Regions from separate parts of the Halomonas sp. SL1 genome, predicted to be linked through region 1. Evidence: riboswitches for the same ligand, from Rfam matches in the RefSeq annotation. Region 1 holds a riboswitch; the other holds the start of a gene.
The links. Region 1 has a riboswitch for cobalamin ahead of C9J49_RS03420 (TonB-dependent receptor domain-containing protein). Riboswitches for the same ligand answer to the same signal wherever they lie in the genome.
Positions count from the first base shown of each region.

Region 2: it holds a riboswitch for cobalamin, as region 1 does, so the genes downstream of both, C9J49_RS12710 (ABC transporter substrate-binding protein) here and C9J49_RS03420 (TonB-dependent receptor domain-containing protein) in region 1, are expected to answer to the same signal.

Region 1 covers NZ_PYUQ02000009.1:19,480-27,156, reverse strand. Annotated here, with positions in the region: gene C9J49_RS03430 (iron ABC transporter permease) at 1-801, opposite strand, end outside; gene C9J49_RS03425 (cobalamin-binding protein) at 788-1,657, opposite strand; gene C9J49_RS03420 (TonB-dependent receptor domain-containing protein) at 1,699-3,537, opposite strand; cobalamin riboswitch at 3,627-3,793, opposite strand; gene C9J49_RS03415 (bifunctional adenosylcobinamide kinase/adenosylcobinamide-phosphate guanylyltransferase) at 4,042-4,464, opposite strand; gene C9J49_RS03410 (histidine phosphatase family protein) at 4,416-5,054, opposite strand; gene cobS (adenosylcobinamide-GDP ribazoletransferase) at 5,006-5,764, opposite strand; gene C9J49_RS03400 (bifunctional adenosylcobinamide kinase/adenosylcobinamide-phosphate guanylyltransferase) at 5,761-6,303, opposite strand; gene cobD (threonine-phosphate decarboxylase CobD) at 6,300-7,418, opposite strand; gene cbiB (adenosylcobinamide-phosphate synthase CbiB) at 7,415-7,677, opposite strand, start outside.
Region 2 covers NZ_PYUQ02000019.1:18,916-26,592, forward strand. Annotated here, with positions in the region: gene C9J49_RS12685 (PLP-dependent aminotransferase family protein) at 1-652, shown strand, start outside; gene C9J49_RS12690 (ammonium transporter) at 1,058-2,266, shown strand; gene C9J49_RS12695 (GFA family protein) at 2,343-2,771, opposite strand; gene C9J49_RS12700 (chloride channel protein) at 2,866-4,656, shown strand; gene C9J49_RS12705 (ABC transporter substrate-binding protein) at 4,646-5,779, shown strand; cobalamin riboswitch at 5,864-6,057, shown strand; gene C9J49_RS12710 (ABC transporter substrate-binding protein) at 6,160-7,161, shown strand; gene C9J49_RS12715 (pseudoazurin) at 7,206-7,637, shown strand.

The sequences.
Region 1 (7,677 bases):
GCCGACGAAGCCGACGCTGCCGGCGGTGGTCACCGCCACCGCGGTGACCAGGCTCGCCAGCAGGTAGAGGGCCCACTCCAGCGGCCGCACCGCCACGCCCAGCGCGGCGGCCTGCAGCCCGCCCCGGGCCAGCACGTTGAGCGTGCGGCCCAGCGGCAGCACCACGGCCAGCACGGCCGCGGCCATCACCAGCACCGGCCAGGGGCTGCCCGCGTAGGCCAGGTCGCCCATCAGCCAGTAGAGCATGCCGGGCAGGCGCTCCACCGGGCTGACCGCCAGCAGGAAGCTGATCAGCGCGCCCCAGCCCGAGGCCATCACCACCCCGGTGAGCAGCAGCCGAGTCGGCGTCCAGCTGCCGCCGCCATGGGCCAGGCCGAACACGATCAGCGTTGAGGCCAGCGCTCCGGCGAAGGCCGCGCCGCCCACCAGGGCGGCGCCGAGCCCGGCCAGCATGGCGGCGAGCGCCGCCACCGAGGCCCCGCCGGAGAGCCCCAGCACGTAGGGATCGGCCAGCGGGTTGCGCAGCAGGATCTGCATCAGCGCGCCGGCCATGGCCAGCAGCGCGCCGGTGCCGAAGGCCGCCAGCGCCCGGGGCAGGCGCAGCTCCAGCACCAGAGTGCGATGCAGCGCCTCGCCGCCGCCGGTCAGCACCTGGACGAGCTCGCCCGGGCCGATCGCCACGCTGCCGAGCGCCAGCGCCAGGCCCTGTGACAGCAGCGCGGCCAGCGCCAGCCATACCAGCGGATGGCGCCACCGTGGCGACAGGCCGGGCGACAGACCTCGCAACCTAGCGCCGCTCACGGGCCGTCTCCAGGTGAGCGCACAGCGCCCGGGTGCCCTCGACCAGCCGCGGCGTGGCACGCTGCACCAGGTCCGGGTCGACGAAGAACAGGTTGTCTCGGCGCACCGCGGTCAGCTCGGGAAAGTCGCGCCAGGCCTCGAGCCAGCGGGAATCGGCCTTGCCCATGCCGCCGGTGATGATCGCCTCGGGATCGCGGGCCAGCACCGCCTCGCGGCCGATGCGCGGCACCAGCGGCGACTCGTCGGCGAACGGGTTCTCGCCGCCGCACAGCGACAGCGCCCGGCTGATCCAGTGCTCGCCGTTGACCGTCATCAGCGGCTCGTCCCAGACCTGGTAGAAGACCGACACCGGGGCGGCGTCGGCGTAGCGGTCGCGCAGCTCGGCCACCTCGCCGAGCAGCCTTTCCGCCGCGGTCCGGCCTTCTGCCTCGCTGCCGGCCATCGCGCCCAGGCGCTCGAGGCTCGAGGCGATGGCGCCGAAGTCGCCGGCGTCGGAGAAATAGACCGGCAGACCGAGCGCGGCCAGGCGCTCGACCTGCTCGCGGGGATTGCCGCCGGCCCAGGCCACGATCAGGTCGGGATCGAGGGCCAGCAGCGCCTCGAGGTCGAGGCGGTCGTAGCTGCCGACCCGGGGCAGGCCTTTGGCCGCGGCGGGATAGTCGCTGAAGCTGACCGCTCCCACCACCCGCTCGCCGGCACCGGCGGCGAACAGCAGCTCGGTGACGCCCGGCGAGAGCGCCACGATGCGCGTCGCCGGCGCGTCCAGGCACATCTCGCGCTCGGCGTCGTCGGTGACGCAGATCGGCTCATCGGCCTGGGCCTGCACGAAAGACAGCCCCGCCGTCAGCCACAGCATGGCCACGACGGCCCACCGCGCCGGGTGTCGCCGGATCGGCATCAGCCGCCGAAGCTCACGCTGACAAAGGCCGCGCGGCCCGGGCTGTTGTAGCCACCGACCGTCTGGTACTGCTTGTCGAGCAGGTTCTCCAGCGTCAGGCGCGTCGACCAGCCCGGGGCGAAATTCCAGCCGGCGCGCAGGTCGAGGGTGGCGAAGCCGCCGAGGCGCTGTTCGTTGGCCTCATCCGCATAGCGATGGTCCTGGGCGATCACCGAGCCGCCCAGCGTCCAGTCGCCCAGCGCGCGGTCGGCGTCGAAGCGCAGGCTGCGCGAGGCACGATGCTGCAGACGCTTGCCGGTCTCGCGGTTCTCGGGGTCGACGTAGGTCAGGGCGGCGCGCAGCGTCCAGTCCTCAACGTCGGCGCCGGTGGCGACTTCCACGCCGCGAATCCGGGCCCGGTCGACGTTGTCCGTGGTATCGACGAAGCCATCGCCGTCGCTGTCGACATTGGTGATCAGGTCGTCGATGTCGCTCTGGTAGACCGCCAGGTCCCAGAATCCGCGGCCGAGCTGGCCCCGGATGCCCAGCTCATAGGTCTCCGAGGTTTCCGGGTCGAGATCCGGATTGCCTACGAAGAAGCCATCGAACGGATAGTAGAGGTCGTTGAACGTCGGCGCGCGGAAGGCGGTGCCATAGCTGGCCCGCAGGGTATGGATATCGTCGAGGGCGACACCCAGCGCCAGGCTGCCGGTCGTCTCCTCGCCGTAGGCCTCGTTGTCGTCGTGGCGCAGCGAGGCCTGGACGGTCAGCGGCGAGAAATCCATCAGCGCCTGGGTAAAGACGGCCGTGTTGTCGCGACTCTCCACCGAAAAAGCCCCGCTTCCGGTCTCGCTGTCGTTGACCTCTTCCTCACGGTATTCTCCGCCGACGACCAGCTGGTGCGGCCCCAGGTCCAGGGTATTTTCCCAGCGTGCCGTCTGCGCCTGGGTATCGAAGACACTGCCATACAGCGGCGTTGCCTGCTTGTCCCTCGCCTCGCTCAGCGTCAGGCGGCTGGACCAGGTCTCGGTGATCGGCAGCTCGCCGTAGACGCCGGCCACCTGCTGCACGTAATCGGTATCGGCGGGAGTGCCGAAGGCATCGAACTCGGTATTGCCGCGCGCCCGCAGCGCCAGCACGCCCAGCTCGGCGCCGCCGGCGAAGGTGTGCGAGAGGCGCATCAGACCGGTGGTGTTGTCGTAGCCCTTGTCGCCCTCGCCGTCGACGATCTCGTAGCCGTCGCTCTCCAGTCGGCTGGCGGCCACATAGTAGCGGGTGCCCCCCTCGCTGCCGGACAGCGAGGCACTGGCACGGCGGGTATCGAAGCTGCCGCCGCCGAGCGTGATGCGCGGGGCCGGCTCGCCCTCGCCCTCGGGGGTGAACAGCTGGACCACGCCGCCCACGGCGTCGGCGCCGTAGAGGCTGCCGCGGGGGCCACGCACGATCTCGACGCGCTCGAACATGCGCGGCTCGAGAAACTGCCAGGCCGGGCCGCCAGCGGTGGCGGAGCGCAGCCGGATACCGTCGATCATCAGCGGCGTGGACTCGCTGCCGGTGCCACGCAGGTAGACGCTGGTGGTCTTGCCGAAGCCGCCGCTGGAGGTCACGTCGACGCCGGGCTGGGCGCGCAGCGCATCGGTAATGTCCGTCGGGTCCTGACGGCGCAGCTGGTCCTCGTCGATCACGGTGACCGAGGCCAGGCTCTCGTCGGCGGTGCGCGGCGCCAGAGCGGCGGTCACCACCAGCGGGTTGAGGGTCTCGGCGGCGGCGTCATCGGCGGCCTCGCCCTGGGCCTGGACGGCCAGCGGCAGCGCGGCCAGGGCAAACGCCAGGCCGCGGGAGGGATAGGGCTTGTTCATGGGAGTCCTTGCTCACCGTGCTCACCCGCACGGCGTATCGGTTTTTATCCAGCCGCGGGCTGTCTCGCCCATTGCGGCGCTGGCTCTCGGGCCGGTCTCCGGGCTGACGAGCGAGGCGCCTGTGCGCCTCCACACCGCCGCCTTCCCGTGCGTGGCACAGTGGCATGTGGCGGTGCGTGACTCGATCACCGTTGCGGGGGCAGCGTCGGACTGGATCACCGACTTCCCGTTTACCCTCGCCCTTCTTGTCGGGGCCTGTTGCGCCTGCCGACAGGACAGACTGGCGGGTCACCCGAGAGTGCGGCGTAAGCTAGCAATCGCCTACCGGGGCGTCAACGCGGCATGGAGATGTTGGCACGAGGTGAGGGGCGCCGGGGACAGGTCGTAGAGGGGGTTTTTGCCATGGATGGCAAAAGTAGCGCCCCGGGATGGGTTCACAGCGCCCCTCAGAGACCTGTCGCCGGGAAAGCCCCGAGTGATGTCTCTGGGGCCGGAGCAAGGCCCTCACAATCTCCGCGCCAACCCATGGCGCACATACCAGACCGATTCGGCGCGGGCGGCGGCATCCTGTGCCAGCCAGCCGGCCAGATCGCGCAGGCGTCGGTCCGCCGCGTCCATGGGCACGATGCCGCGGCCCATCTCGGGCAGGATCAGCACGATCTCTCCCCTCGCCTCCCGCTCGGCCTCTTTCAGCGCGTCGAGCGACGCGACCAGCCGCGCGCGCAGCCGGTCATCGTCGGGCTCCGTGGCCAGCGCGTTTTCCAGCCAGCGCGTCCAGCCGGTCAGCACCCGCACCGCGCCCGGGCGCAGGTCATGCTCGCGGCCGTCGAGCCCCAGCTCGTCGATCCGAGCCCAGCCGGCGTCGGGGAAGCGCGCCGCTACGAGATCGCGCTTGCCGGCGCAGGCACCGCCGATGAAGAGCTGCATGACCAGCCGTCCTCCTCGAATGTGAACGTGAAACGCCGCCCCTGGGCCTGGCCGACCACGCCGTCCCAGAAGTCCGCGTCTTCCAGACGCCGACGCAGCTCGCGAATGGCGCCGCCATGGCTGACCGCCAGCACGCGGCGATGGCCCGCCTTCCGCGCCTCGGCCATCACCTCCTCGAGCCAGGCCGAAAGCCGCGCCCACAGATCGTCGGCGGACTCGCCGCCGGGCGTGGCCAGCCGCCCCTGGCTGTCGACCCAGGCACGATAGTCGGGATCGTCCTTGAGCTCGGCCCAGGTCCGCCCCTCGTAGTCGCCGAAGGCCAGCTCGCGTAGCCGGGCATCGAGGCGCGGTGCGCCGCTTTCCCGACCTTCCAGCACGTGGGCCAGGGTCTGGCGGCAGCGGGTCAGGTCGCTGCAGTGCACGGCGTCGAAGGCGACGTCGGCCAGCGCCTCGCGCAGCCTGTCGAGGTCCGCCTCGGCGTCCGGCAGCAGCAGCGGAATGTCGCGATGGCCCTGGTAGCGGCGCTCACGGTTCCAGCTCGTCAGGCCATGACGAACGACCACCAGCTCCAGGCGATCAGCAGCAGCCATAGTTCTCCTCCCTCGATGGCGGCGCCGACGATGTCGCCATTGATGCCGCCGAAGGCCCGGCGCACCGCCCGGCCGTAGATGATGACGAAGCCCGCCAGGCCGACCAGCAGCCAAGCCAGCCCGGGCACGAAAACCAGACACGCCAGCGCCGGCAGCGCGGCCAGCACCAGGTCGCGCCGACCGAGACTCTGCTGCCAGGCGTGGGCCAGGCCCTCGGCGCGGGCGGCGGGCTGGCTCACCAGCAGGCCGACCGCGGCCAGCCGGCCCAGCGCCACCACCGGCACCAGCCACCAGGGGCTCGCCCCGGCCGCCAGCAGCGCCCACAGCAGTGCCGCCTTCCAGGCCAGCTGGAAGACCAGCGCCAGCATGCCGAAACTGCCGACCTGCGGGTCCTTCATGATCGCCCAGCGCTTCTCGAGCGGAGCGTTGCTGCCGAGCGCGTCGGCCAGGTCCATCAGGCCGTCGAGGTGCAGCCCGCCGGTCAGCGCCACCCACAGGCTGAGCAGCAAAAGCGTCAGCAGCGGCAGAGGCAGCAGGCCCTCGAGCAGCGTGCCGGCGGCGGCCACGATCACCCCCACCAGCGCACCCACCAGCGGATAGGCCCGCGCCGCCCAGCGCCGGGTGGCCGGCGTCCAGGGGCAGGCAAGCGTCACCGGCAGCCGGGTCAGGAACTGGATGGCCAGCAGCACGCCGAAGCCCGCGTCCTTCATGAATCGCCTCCTTTCCAGTCGATGGCGCGGCCCGCCACCACCTCGATCACGCGATTCGAGGCCGCGGCCAGATCGCGATGCAGGGCCTGCAGGAAGGCCAGATAGCGCCACACCAGGGCGTCGCGGGGCGGCAGTTCCTCGTTGAGGTCGTTGGAGACCACCACCAGGGCGAGGTCGCGGCGGCGGGCCTCGTCGAGCCCGGCCGCCAGCATCGCCCGGCCCTCGGCCTGCGAGAGCCCGGCCTCGAACATCACCCGGCTGGCCCACAGGGTCAGGCAGTCGAGCAGCACCGTGCTGCCCGGGGGCATCGCGGCGAGCGCCTCGGCGAAGGCCAGCGGCGGCTCCAGGGTCAGCCAGCCGTCGCCGCGCTCGCGACGGTGGCGAGCGATGCGGGCGGCCATCTCGTCGTCGCCGGCCCGAGCGGTGGCAGTGGCGAGATAGAAGCGCGCGCCGCCGCGGGCCGACTGCCACTCGTCGACCAGCGCCTCGGCCACGCCGCTCTTGCCGGAGCGCGCCCCGCCGGAGACGAAGGCGATCATGGCCGCCGCCATGCCGCCAGGGCCTCGAGCAACCGGACATTGTCGTCGCGGCCGCGCAGCGCCAGGCGCAGCCAGGCGCCGTCGAGACCGGGGAAGCCGTGGGTATGGCGGGCCAGGAGGCCGCGCTCGAGAAGGAAGGCGAACAGCGCCCCCGCGTCCTCGGCGTCCTCTCCGCCGCGCAGCAGCAGGAAGTTGGCGTGGGTCTCCGGCACCGTGTAGCCCAGCGCGCGCGCACGCTCGGGAAGATCGCGCTCGGCGGCGAGCCAGGCCCGGGTGCGGGCCAGATAGTCCTCGTCGGCGAGCAGCGGCGCCGCCAGCCCCAGGGCCAGGGCGTTGACGCTCCACGGCATCTGCAAATCGGCCAGCCGCGCGACGGCCTCGGGGGCGCCGAGCAGGTAGCCGAGCCGAAGCCCCGGCACGTCGAACAGCTTGGTCAGCGAGCGCAGCAGCAGCAGGTTCGGTGAACGCTCGAGCAGCGGCGTCAGCCGTTCTTCATGCTCGGTGAAGTCGACGAAGGCCTCGTCCACCACCAGGGTGGTACCGGTCTGGTCGGCCCGGGCCAGCAGGCGCTCGACGTCGGCGCGGGGCACCAGGGTGCCGCTGGGGTTGTTGGGCCGGCACAGGAAGGCCACGTCGACGCCGGCCAGGGCGGCCTCGGCGGCGTCGAGATCGAGCCGGAACTCGGGCATCGCCAGTCCCAGCCGCTCGACGGAAAGACCGTGCCGAGCGCAGGCCAGGGCGTACTCGCAGAAGGTCGGCTCGATCACCAGCGCCCGGCCGCCGGCATGCCGGGCGGCGGCGAGATGGATCGCCTCGATGCCGCCGTTGGTGACCAGCACCCGCGCCGGCGCCACGCCGTCGTTGGCGGCGATGGCCCGGCGCGCCCGATCGTCGTCCGGGTCCGGATAGCGGGCCAGCGACGCGGCACCGCCCAGCGGCTCACTCATCCAATCGCCGAGCCAGGGCGGCGGTCCAAGAGGGTTGAGGTTGGCGCTGAAATCGATCACCGGGTGGTCGGCCGGCAGGCCATGGCGCGCCAGCAGCGGCGCGATGCGCCCGCCGTGGGCGGGCCAGCCCGGTGTGCTGTTCGCATCCGGTCCTGCGTGTGCCGTCATGCCAGCCACTCCCGCAGCAGCACCAGCGGCGCCAGCAGCGCCAGCACGCCGATCCAGCCGCCGTGCATATGATGGATGGCGCGCTCGATATGGGACACGCTCAGCGGCTCCAGCGCGCGGCCGAGGACGGCGCGATGCGAGGGGCGACCGTCGTAGTGGTTGAGCCCGCCGAGCTGCACGCCCAGCAGGTGCGCCACCATGGCCTCGGGCCAGCCGGCGTTGGGGCTCGGGTGCCGCGGCGCCTCGCGGCGGGTGGCGG
Region 2 (7,677 bases), on a different contig from region 1:
CGCGCGGCTCGGCGAGGCCCGACGCGAGCGCCTGGTCGCCCTGGCCCGGGAGCACGACATCTGGATCATCGAGGACGCCGTGCAGTACCTCCCCGAAGAGCAGCGCGGCACGCCGCTGATCGCCCTGGCGCCGGAGCGCACGCTGCACGTCTTCAGCACCTCCAAGGTGATGGCCGGCGGCCTGCGCATCGGCAGCCTCACGGTGCCCGAACGGCTGCAGGAGCGGCTGTGCTCGGCGCTGCGCTCCCAGAGCTGGATGGTACCGCCGCTGATGGTGGAGGCGGCCTGCCGCTGGATGGAGGATCCTGACAGTCGCGAGCTGCTGCGCTGGCAGGTCGAGGAACTTGCCGCGCGCCGCACGCTGGCCCTTGAACGCCTGGCCGACTACGGGCCGCAGAGCCGCGAGGGCTCGTCGCTGATCTGGCTGCCGCTGCCGGCGGGCCGCCGCAGCAGCGAGGTGCAGGCGCTGCTCGCCCGCCGCGGGGTCAAGGTGTCCACCCCCGAGCCGTTCTGCATGGGCAGCGAGCCGGCACCTCAGGCCATCCGCCTGTGCCTGGGGCCGGCCGAGACCCGCGAGACGCTAGAACACGCGCTGACCATCGTCGACGAGCTGTTGAGCGAGCCACCCACCTCGCCCTGGCAGACGCTCTAGGTGCTTCACGAGAACGGTCTGCGCTCGCCCATACGGCGTTAAAAATCGGCTCAAAGCCCTCATTTACACCGCGTAAACTCCGTCTTTTCACCGATTTTTGCCTTGCAACCCACGGGGAGGTGGGAAGTGCGTTGGCCCGCCGGGAGCGGGCCTAGCCCTGGCCATCGCTCGCCGACTTTTCGCACCAAACCTGGCCGAACGCGGCCGTTGGCCGGAACGCACCATCCGGGTGAGCAGCCGCGGCAACGAGCACTCATTGGGTGCATCGGCATCGTGATAGACCACAGGATGCCGCCCACCGGTGCCTTGAATTTCCTGTGAGCACGAAAAACGCGCCTTTCTGGAACATGTCTTGCATCTCTCCAGCGCATTCCGTTCCCTTCATGCATCAAGAGAGATCATCCCGTGGATATCACCAGTGCTGTCGAGTCGCTGACCCAGAGCGCCAACACGTTATTCCTGCTGATAGGCGCCATCATGGTGCTGGCCATGCACGCCGGCTTCGCCTTTCTCGAGGTCGGCACGGTGCGTCACAAGAACCAGGTCAACGCCCTGGTCAAGATCATGACCGACTTCGGCGTGTCGGCCCTGGTCTACTTCTTCGTGGGCTACCAGATCGCCTATGGCACCCACTTCTTCCAGGGTGCCGAGGCACTGACCGCCGGCAACGGCTACGATCTGGTCAAGTTCTTCTTCCTGATGACCTTCGCCGCGGCGATTCCGGCCATCGTCTCCGGCGGCATCGCCGAACGCGCCCGCTTCTACCCGATGCTGTTCGCCGCCGCGGTGATCGTCGGCGTGGTCTACCCCTTCTTCGAGGGCATCGTCTGGAACGGCAACGTCGGGCTGCAGGCCTGGCTGGCCGCGACCTTCGGCGCCGGCTTCCATGACTTCGCGGGCTCCGTCGTGGTGCATGCCTTCGGCGGCTGGGTGGCGCTGGTGGCGCTGCTGCTGCTGGGCGCCCGTCGCGGCCGCTATCGCGGCGGCAAGGTGGTGGCCTTCGCCCCCTCCAATATTCCCTTCCTGTCGCTGGGCGCCTGGATCCTGACCATCGGCTGGTTCGGCTTCAACGTGATGTCGGCCCAGACACTGGACGGCATCAGCGGCCTGGTGGCGGTCAACAGTCTGATGGCCATGGTCGGCGGCATCCTGGTGGCCATGGTGCTGGGCAGGAAGGACCCGGGCTTCATTCACAACGGTCCGCTGGCCGGCCTGGTAGCGGTATGCGCCGGTTCCGACCTGATGCACCCGATCGGTGCACTGATCACCGGCGGCGTCTCCGGCGCGCTGTTCGTGGTGCTCTTCGAGTGGGCGCAGAACCGCGTCGAGCGGCTCGACGACGTGCTGGGCGTGTGGCCGCTGCACGGGGTGTGCGGCGTGTGGGGCGGCATCGCCGCCGGTATCTTCGGACAATCGTGGCTGGGCGGCCTGGGCGGCGTCAGCCTGATGGCTCAGCTGATCGGCTCACTGGCCGGCGTGGCCGTCGCCGTGATCGGCGCCCTGGTGGTCTATGGCGCGATCGCCAAGGTGGCCGGCCTGCGCCTGAGCGAGGAAGAGGAATTCGACGGTGCCGACCTCAGCATTCACCGCATCGGCGCCACCTCGATGGACTGAGCCGGGCCCGACGCCTGTCCGATCACGACGCGGGGCCCATCGGGCCCCGCGTTCTTTTCAAGCCGTTCGGCCCGTCCTATTCCTCCAGCGTCTCCCCGGAACCGCCGAGCTCGGCCGGCACGTCCTTCATCTTGGGCAGCCCGTCGGGGATGCGCAGCACCGATTCCTGGTAGTGCACGTGCAGCTGAGGCGTGAAGTCCAGATCGGGCAGCAGCGCCGCATAGACGTCGACCAGCCCCATGCCGGGATGCTCGGTCAGCACGTGCCCGCCGCAGTGGCGGCACCAGCGGCGTCGGCTGGCGCGGGTCTTCTCGAAGCTCTCCAGGGCGTCTTCCCCCCGAGTGATGCGCACCGCCTCCGGCTTCCATAGCGTGAAGGCGTTGACCGGGCCCGCCGACCAGTGCCGGCAGGACTCGCAGTGGCAATAGCCCATGGCCTCCGGCTTGCCCTCGACCTCGACCTGGACGACGCCGCAGAAGCAGCCGCCCGTGTGATGTTCGCTCATTGCATGGCCCTCCGATGACGTCTCGCCTGGCTTCTTCAGTGTAGTGCCCCGTCGGCCGGCCCCTCCCCCAATGCCATGCCCAAACGCGCGGCGAGTGGACCATCCACGCCCCAGCGCCTACACCTTCAACATGACCCGAGCGGATACAGGGAAAGTCGAGGGCCGCGGCGCGCGGGGCGTGCTGCGCTTTCTGGGGCTGGTGGCGCTGGGCGGCGTGACCGGCGGCCTGGCGGCGCTGCTCGCCGTGGGCTTCGTCGGCGCCGTGGTATGGCTCAATGACCTGCTGCTGGTGTCGCCACGCGGGCGCATGATGTTCGCCCACCCCGAGTGGCTGGCCGTGGCCACGGTGCTGGTGCCGACGCTGGGCGGGCTGATCGTCGGCCAGCTGCATCGCGCCATTCCCGAGGGCCGCCCCCATACGCCCGCCGACGCCATCGCCGCCGTGCAGACCCGCCGCGGCCGCCTGCCGCCACGCGCCGGGGCACTGTCCGCGCTGTCGGGGTTGGTGTCGCTGGGCGCCGGCGCGTCGGTGGGCCAGTACGGGCCGCTGGTCCACATGGGCGCCAGCCTCGGCTCGGCGGGCGCCCGCCTGCTGCGGCTGGGCCGCTCCGAGGACAACATCACCATCGCCTGCGGCGTGGCCGCGGCCATCGCCACCGCCTTCAACGCCCCGCTCGCCGGCATCGTCTTCGCCCACGAGGTGGTACTGCGCCACTACGCCCTGCGCGCCTTCGCCCCGGTGGCGGCCGCCGCGCTGGTCGGCCATGTGATCGCCGCCGAGGTGCTGGACCGCGGCGCGCTCTTCCACGTCGAGCAGCTCGCCATCCCCCGCCCCTGGGAGTTCGGCGTGTTTCTCGTCATCGGCGGACTCGGTGCGCTGGTAGCCGGGGCTTACATGCACGCCATCCTCGGCGTCGGCCGGCTGGCCCGGCGCCTGCCGCTGGCCGCCCCGCTGCGCCCGGCGCTGGCCGGCGCCGGGCTCGGCGTGACCGCGCTGTGGGTGCCCGATATCCTCGGCATGGGCCAGGAGACGCTGCGCTTCGCCACCATCGCCGGCGCCTTCGGGAGCGTGGAGCTCGCGGTGGTGATGGGGCTCAAGCTGGCCGCCACGGCGCTGTGCCTGGGGATGGGCTTCGGCGGCGGCGTGTTCAGCCCGGCGCTGGTAATCGGCACCCTGTTCGGGGCGCTGTGCGGCACCCTGATAGGCCTGGCCGGAGCCGCCCAGGACACCTTCGTCTTCTATGCCATCTGCGGCATGGTGGCGGTCACCGCCCCGGTGATTGGCGCGCCGCTGACCAGCCTGCTGATCGTCTTCGAGCTCACCGGCAGCTACGCGCTGACCACCGCGGCGCTGGCCAGCGTGACCCTGGCCAGCCCCATCGCCGCCCAGCTGTTCGGCCGCTCGCTGTTCGACATCCAGCTGACGGCCCGGGGGCTGGACCTGTCCTCCGGCCGCGGCCGGGCGGTGCTGGAGGACGCCCGACTGGGCGACCTGCTCAGCCAGGAGGGCGTGACGCTGCGTCCCGAGACCACGGTCACGGCGGCCATTCACGCCCTGGGTCAGGCGGGCCACGGCGAGGCCTATCGGGTCGACGCCGACGGCCGCTACCGCGGCAGCCTGACGCTGGCCGACCTGGAGGTGATGCGCGAGCAGGACCGGGGCGACGCCCCCATCGCCGACTGCCCGGCCACGCCGCGTCCGGTGCTGGGGCCCGAGGCCTCGATCTGGGCCGCCATGCGTCAGCTGCAGGAGATGACCGGCGAGGCCATCGCCGTGGTCGACGAGGACGACGTCTTCCACGGCGTGGTCTATGAGTCGAGCATCGCCCGGGCCTTCCTGCGCTACAGCGACGAGCTACGAAAGGAGGAGCACGGTGCGGGCTAGACGAATACTGGCCGTGATGGCGCTGCTGTCCGGCCTCGCCGCAGGCGGCATGGCGCCGGGTCAGACAGGCCAGACGAGCCCTGCGACCGGCACCGGGCCGCTGACGGTGCTGAGCTGGGGCGGCGCCTACGAGCGCGCCCAGCGACGCGCGCTGTTCGCCCCCTTCACCGAGGCCACCGGCATCCCGGTCGCGGTGGAACGCTACGACGGCGGGCTGGCGGCGCTGCGCCGCGCGGTGGCCGAGCAGAACGTGCCCTGGGACGTCATCGACATGACCCGCAGCGAGGCCATGGCGGCCTGCGAGGCGGGGCTGCTCGAACCCCTGCCGGCCGATCTCGCCGCCCCGGCGCCGGACGGCACGCCCGCCCGCCGCGACTTCATCGACGGCGCCTTCGGCGACTGCAGCCTGACCCACTCGGTGTTCGCCACCGTGGTCGCCTACCGCACCGACGCCTTCCCCGGCCGGCGCCCCACCGAGATCGCCGACCTGTTCGACCAGCATCGTTTCCCCGGCCCTCGGGCGCTGCAGCGCACGCCCTCGGTCAATCTCGAATGGGCCCTGCTGTCCTACGGCGTGCCCCGCGAGGAGCTGTACCGGCTGCTCAGCACCCGCCGCGGCCTGTCGCTGGCCTTCGCCCGGCTGGCGGGGCTCGAGGAACTGCGCTGGTGGGAGACCGGCAGCACGCCGGTCGAGCTGCTGCTCGACGGCGAAGTGGCCATGGCCTCGGGCTACAACGGGCGCTTCTTCGATGCCATGGCCCATCGCGACGCGCCGATCGCCATCCTCTGGGACGGCCAGGTCCAGGAGCACGAGGTGTGGGCGATCCCGCGCCACTCCTCGCACCCCGAGGCGGCACGGCGCTTCATCCGCTTCGCCACCGCCAGCGAGCGCCAGGCGGCACTGACGCGCTACATTCCCTACGGCCCGTCACGCCACAGCGCCATGCAGGGGGTCGCCACCCATGCCGACAGCGGCATCGACATGCGTTTGCACCTGCCCACCCATCCGCTCAACGCCGGCGGCGCGGTGATCAAGGACGAAGCCTGGTACGCCAGAAGCCGGACGCGCATCGGCGAGCTCTTCCGCGCGGCGCTGACGGCCGAGCCGCCGACGGACGACTAGCGCACTCCGCGGGCACGAACGCCGCATCGGTCACGAAGGCTGCAGCGCCGCCCTGGAAGGAAGATGGCGTCGTGCACCTCCGCGCTCTAGACTGGCCGGGTCGGTGTTCCTCAGGGAACCTAAGAGGGAATCCGCCGCGATACCCGCGCGAAACGGAACTGCCCCCGCAACTGTAGGCGGTTAGCGAGGCTCGATGACGCCACTGAACGCAGCGTTCGGGAAGGTGAGCTAGCGATGACCCGTCAGTCAGGAGACCTGCCGACCCCTATCGACTAACCGAGCGGGTCGGCTTGGGCGGTACCCGCACCAGGGGGATGGTCCGCCTGGTGGGCGCCCCGGTCGTCCGCTCATCATGCACGGGAATGTACATGATGTTGAGAATGACCACGGCAATCGCCGCGAGCCTTTGCCTGGGGCAGACGGCCCTGGCCGCCACCGAGTATCCCCTCACGCTATCGAGCTGCGGCCACGAAATCACCGTCGAACGGCCGCCCGAACGGGTCGTCAGCGTCGGCCAGGCCACCACCGAGATCCTCTACCTGCTGGGCCTTTCCGAGAAGGTCGTTGGCACGGCACTATGGGTCAACCCCGTACTCGACCGCTTCACCGAGGTCGATGCCGACGTGACGCGGCTGTCGAACAATGCGCCGAGCTATGAAAGCGTGGTCGGCCAGCACCCGGACCTGGTGGTGACGGCCTACCAGTGGATGATCGGCCCCCAGGGCGCCGTCGGCACCCCCGAGATGTTCGATGACATCGCCATTCCCAGCTGGGTCATGCCGACCGACTGTGTCGGCAAGCACAATCGGAACAGCCTCGACGGCACCCGCACGACCCCGTTCGACCCCGAGCTGCTCTATGACGGCATCGCGACGCTGGCCAGGATCTTCGACGTCTCGGCGCGCGGCGACGAGGTGATCGCCGATCTTCGCGCACGCGAGGAGGCCGCCAAGGAGCGGGCTCGGGCAATGGCGCTGCCGAAGGATATCCGCGGCGTGTTCTGGTACTCCTCCGCCGACCTGGCCATCGCCCCCTACGTCGCCGGGGCCAACGGCGTGCCGGGCTGGATGATGGCCACGCTCGGCATCACCAACGTCATCGCCTCCGAGGAGGAATGGCCCACCGTCGGCTGGGAGACCATCGCCCGCGGCCATCCCTCCTTCATCGCCGCGGCGCGGATGGATAGACGTCGCCTTCCAGCCGACGATATCACCGTCAAGCGTGAGTTCCTCGACACGGACCCGGTCACCCGTGAAATGCCGGCCGTGCGCAACGACCGCATCGTCGAGATCGATGCCCATGCCATGGATCCCTCGATCCGGGCGATCTTCGCCCTGGAGCGACTGACCGACCGACTGGCCGACTTCGAGCTCTCGCCGTGAACCGCCGCCCGCACCACCGATCCACTACGATATCGAGCAATACCATGCTGAAACGCCTGATCCTGCTGCTGAGCCTGCTGCCCTTCTCCGCGATGGCCGAGACGCACACCGTGAAGATGCTGAACCGCAACGCCACCGGGCCGATGCCCTTCGAGCCCGGCTACCTGCACGTGCAACCCGGCGACACTGTGACGTTCGTCGACGCCGCCCCGGGGCACAACGCGGCGACCATCGACGGCATGGTGCCCGAAGGCGGCCAGGCCTTCATCGGCAATATCGACGAAGCCATCGAGGTCACACTGGAGGCCGAAGGCATCTGGGGGATCAAGTGCTCGCCGCACTACACCATGGGCATGGTCATGTTGATCCAGGTCGGCGACCGACCGGCGACCGAGGCCGATCTGCCCGAGGCACTCCCGGCCACCGCGCGACAGCGCTTCCTCGACATCCTCTCACAACGCGTTACGGACATCTGACCGCCAGGTGCCGGGCCTTCCCCGCGACGGCGTATGCGCG